2 regions of the Klebsiella sp. PL-2018 genome follow, and region 2 is predicted to be linked to the other one. Evidence: predicted binding sites of a transcription regulator. Region 2 holds the regulator's gene; the other holds the start of a gene.
What was found. Region 2 encodes sigma-54, which starts transcription at its own class of promoters, with help from an activator protein. Its sites were predicted from a motif close to GTTGGCACANNTTTCGCTNT; they were not measured.
Positions count from the first base shown of each region.

Region 1: a site for sigma-54 is predicted at 1,066-1,085, ahead of hydN (electron transport protein HydN). Genes of this name have one in related genera too.

Region 1 covers NZ_CP077673.1:4,547,283-4,549,748, forward strand. The annotation lists gene hypF (carbamoyltransferase HypF) at 1-489, opposite strand, end outside; gene hydN (electron transport protein HydN) at 502-1,029, opposite strand; gene MKleb_RS21305 (LacI family DNA-binding transcriptional regulator) at 1,164-2,177, opposite strand; gene ascF (PTS cellobiose/arbutin/salicin transporter subunit IIBC) at 2,434-2,466, shown strand, end outside.
Region 2 covers NZ_CP077673.1:5,250,388-5,252,853, forward strand. The annotation lists gene lptB (LPS export ABC transporter ATP-binding protein) at 1-377, shown strand, start outside; gene rpoN (RNA polymerase factor sigma-54) at 425-1,858, shown strand; gene hpf (ribosome hibernation promoting factor) at 1,881-2,168, shown strand; gene ptsN (PTS IIA-like nitrogen regulatory protein PtsN) at 2,234-2,466, shown strand, end outside.

The sequences.
Region 1 (2,466 bases), 700 kb from region 2:
ATCGCCATATTCCGTCGCGCAGGCGGGGCAAAGAGGAAACGGCGACATAGAGGTCAGCGGGCGGTCGTAGGGCATAGCGCGAATAATGGTAAAGCGCGGCCCGCAGTGGGTGCAGTTGATAAACGGATAGCGGTAGCGGCGCTCCCGCGGGTTGTTCATCTCCGCCAGGCATGCCGGGCAGGTAGCGGCATCGGGCACAACCTGCGTGCGCATGCTTCCGGCCCCGCTTTGGCGGATGGTAAAGCCCGGCGGCGGCGCGGCCCAGACAAAAGGCGCCGCTGCCGCGCTGTCGATACGCGCCAGCGGCGGGCAGCGCCGGGTTAACGCGGCGAGAAATGGCGCATCATCGCCGACAAGGCGCACCAGCACGCCGTCGCCGTCGTTGCACACGTCGCCGCGCAGCTCCAGCTGCTGCGCCAGCTGCCAGACGAAGGGGCGGAATCCCACCCCCTGCACTTTACCGCGAATGCGGATTTGCACCCCGTTCATTGCGCGACCGGCTTACCAGGCCAGCGCGGTGCGGCGGCGTTTTTCGATATTCATCTGTTCGAGCTTGTTGCGGTCGACGCAAATCAGCGCGTGGGTCGGACAGGCATCCATACAGGCCGGGCCTTCCTCACGGTGGTGGCAAAGGTCGCATTTGTTGGCTTCGGCTTTTTCCGCCATCACGTTCAGCCCCGCGCCGCTGTGGCGGATAACCGGGCGCACCACCACTTCCATGGCGCCGTAGGGACAGGCCACCACGCAGGTTTTGCAGCCGATGCAGCGCTCCTGCATCACGTGGACGAAGCCCTGATCGCGGCTGATCGCGCCGTTCGGACAGACGTTGGCGCACGGGGCGTCCTCGCACTGACGGCAGGCGGTGGCCGTCGACACGTTAACGCCTTTGATCACGTGAATACGCGGTAAAAAGCTTTTTGGCGTCAGCGCGGCGCAGTCCTGATTTTCCTGATGAGAGACCACGCAGGCCACTTCACAGGTGCGGCAGCCGATGCATTTGCTCGCGTCGGCGATAATGAAACGGTTCATCCATTTCTCCAGCTGTAAGAAGGTTACGCGCCGGAGTATGCATAATGCGTTCCAACTTTTATCTAACTGATATTAAAGAAGATAAATACGGGAGATACTGTCATCGTCAGTTGTGACGATGACAGCTGACGACGTCAGGCGTGCGGGCCGGGAACCATCGAGTCGCGTTCAATCAGCTCGCCGGAAAAGGTTTGCTGAAATTTAAAATCGCCGCCGTCGAGCATAAAGATCAGCCGGTTGATGCTCTCTTTGATCATCTCCGTCACCGGGACTTTGACGCTGGAGAGCGCCGGCACCATAAACGGCGCCAGCGCGATATCGTCAAAGCCCACCACCGAAACCTGCTCCGGGACCTTGACGCCGAGCTGGTGCAGCTGCTTCATCGCGCCAACCGCCATATCGTCGTTGCTCGCCACCAGCGCGCTATAGCCGACGCGGCGCTGGCGCAGCGTCTCGACTCCCGCCGCGCCGGTTTCCGGCGTCCAGCGGCCTTCGACGATCAGAGAGTCATTCAGGGCAATGCCGCCGCGGGCCAGCGCGTCTTTATAGCCCGAGAGGCGCTCTACGCCGGTTGGCGAATCCAGCGAACCGGTAATAAACGCGATTTCCCGATGGCCCAGCGCGATAAGCTTTTCCACCGCCATCATCGCCGAGGCCTTTTGATCGGACCAGACGCAGTGGCTGGCGTTGCGGCGCAGGCGGCGGTTGAGCACCATGATCGGCCGCTCATGATTTTCGATAATCTCATCCATCTCATCAACGCTGAGAAAGCGCGGATAGATAATAATCGCATCGCAGCGCAGATCGAGCAGATACTGAATCGCCTCGCGCTCCTCCTCCGCGCTGTGCTTGCCGTCGGCGAGGATCAGCTGCCGCCCTTTGTCTTCGGTCATCCGCGCCACGTGGTAAAGCAGTTCGCTGAAATAGACGCCGTGATAAAGGGTGTTGGTCACCACCAGCCCGAGGGTCTGGGTCTTTTTCGTCGCCAGGTTGCGCGCCAGCAGATTCGGCCGGTAGCCGCTTTCGGCCACCGCCTGGAAGACGCGATCTTTGGTCTCCTGGCTGACATAGCCGTTCCCCGACAGCACCCGCGAAACGGTGGCCTTTGACACCCCCGCGCGCTTCGCTACCTCCAGCATCGTTGCCATGTGGTTATTCCTGTTGCCAATGTTGCCCGCAGTGTACTGCACGCGCTGCGCTTTTTCAGCATTTGCGCGTCGCCCGCGCTGATGCGCACACAGCGATCAAAATCACAAAATCGAGATCTTATTTTTTTATTTCTTGTATGCATTCATGAAACTAATCATGATTTTGTGGAACCGGTTTCCTATGTATGCATGATGCCGCTCCGCTTTCCGGCGCGGTGACAAGCCAGTACCCCATTGATAAACAGGATAAAATCCGATGTCTAAAAATTATGCAGCTCTGGCGCAGCAG
Region 2 (2,466 bases):
GGGCGAAAGAGCTGATGGAGGAGTTTCACATTGAGCATCTGCGCGATAGCCTCGGCCAGGCGCTCTCCGGTGGTGAACGCCGCCGCGTCGAGATCGCCCGCGCGCTGGCCGCTAACCCGAAATTTATCCTGCTGGATGAACCCTTCGCCGGCGTGGACCCCATCTCCGTCATTGATATCAAACGCATTATTGAACACCTGCGCGACAGCGGTCTTGGCGTCCTGATAACCGACCATAACGTCCGGGAAACGCTGGCCGTGTGTGAGCGTGCTTATATCGTCAGCCAGGGCCACCTGATAGCTCACGGTACGCCACAGCAAATCCTTGAAGACGAGCAGGTTAAGCGCGTGTATCTTGGGGAAGACTTCAGACTCTGATAGGGTAGAGGTTACAGACGTTTTAGCCGGAGATATTGGCCCTGAATATGAAGCAAGGTTTGCAATTAAGGCTAAGCCAACAGCTTGCCATGACGCCACAACTGCAGCAGGCGATTCGTCTACTGCAGCTGTCCACGTTAGAACTCCAGCAAGAACTCCAGCAGGCGCTGGACAGCAACCCGTTGCTGGAGCAAACCGATCTTCACGATGAGGTAGAAACCAAAGAGGCCGAAGATCGTGAGTCTCTGGATACCGTCGATGCCCTTGAGCAGAAAGACATGCCCGAAGAGCTGCCGCTTGATGCCAGCTGGGATGAGATTTACACCGCCGGAACGCCGTCAGGCAACGGCGTTGATTACCAGGATGATGAACTGCCCGTCTACCAGGGCGAGACCACGCAAAGCCTGCAGGATTATCTGATGTGGCAGGTTGAACTGACGCCCTTCACCGATACCGATCGCGCCATCGCGACCTCTATCGTCGATGCCGTTGATGATACTGGCTACCTGACCGTTCCTGTCGAAGACATCGTGGAAAGTATTGGCGATGATGAAATCGGGCTTGAAGAAGTAGAAGCGGTTCTCAAGCGCATTCAGCGTTTCGATCCCGTCGGCGTAGCGGCAAAAGATTTACGCGATTGCCTGCTGGTTCAGCTTTCACAGTTTGCCAAAGAGACGCCGTGGATTGATGAAGCTCGCCTGATCATCAGCGAACACCTTGATCTGCTTGCCAATCACGACTTCCGTAGCCTGATGCGCGTGACTCGCCTCAAAGAAGACGTGCTAAAGGAAGCGGTAAATCTGATCCAATCGCTGGATCCGCGCCCGGGCCAGTCGATCCAGACTGGCGAGCCAGAATATGTCATTCCTGACGTTCTGGTGCGTAAAGTGAACGATCGTTGGGTCGTTGAGCTCAATTCAGATAGCCTTCCGCGCCTGAAGATCAACCAGCACTATGCCGCCATGGGTAACAGTACGCGCAATGACGCTGACGGCCAGTTTATCCGCAGCAACCTGCAGGAAGCGCGCTGGCTTATCAAGAGCCTCGAGAGCCGCAACGACACCCTTCTGCGCGTCAGCCGCTGCATTGTCGAACAGCAGCAGGCTTTTTTTGAACAAGGTGAAGAGTTTATGAAACCGATGGTGCTGGCGGACATCGCTCAGGCCGTCGAAATGCATGAATCCACCATTTCACGCGTTACTACGCAAAAATACCTGCACAGTCCGCGCGGTATTTTTGAGCTGAAGTATTTCTTCTCCAGCCATGTAAACACCGAAGGCGGCGGCGAAGCATCGTCGACGGCCATTCGTGCGCTGGTGAAGAAATTAATCGCCGCGGAAAACCCCGCGAAACCATTGAGTGACAGTAAGCTCACCACCCTGCTATCCGATCAGGGTATTATGGTGGCGCGGCGAACCGTTGCTAAGTACCGAGAGTCTTTATCCATTCCGCCGTCAAATCAGCGTAAGCAGCTGGTTTGACCCAACCGATAAGGAAGACACTATGCAGCTCAACATTACAGGACACAACGTTGAAATAACCCCCGCGATGCGCGATTTCGTTACCGCGAAGTTCAGCAAACTGGAGCAGTTTTTCGACAGGATCAACCAGGTCTACATTGTGTTAAAAGTGGAGAAGGTGACGCAAATAGCGGACGCCAATCTGCATGTCAACGGTGGTGAAATCCATGCCAGTGCGGAAGGGCAGGATATGTATGCTGCGATCGATGGTCTTATCGATAAGCTGGCAAGACAGCTAACAAAACATAAAGATAAACTGAAACAACACTAATTGTCCGGGCAATAGCCTACGCCAACCGCCCGCAGGCGGTTGGCCAGGAGAGCTCAGGTGAAATTATGATAAATAACGATTCGGCTCTACAACTGAGCAATGTCCTTAACCAGGAATGTACCCGTAGCCAGGTTCACTGCCAGAGCAAAAAACGCGCGCTGGAAATCATCAGCGAGCTGGCGGCAAAGCAGTTAGGCTTACCGCCCCAGATCGTCTTCGAGGCGATCCTCACCCGTGAGAAAATGGGCAGTACCGGGATTGGCAACGGTATTGCGATCCCACACGGTAAACTCGAAGA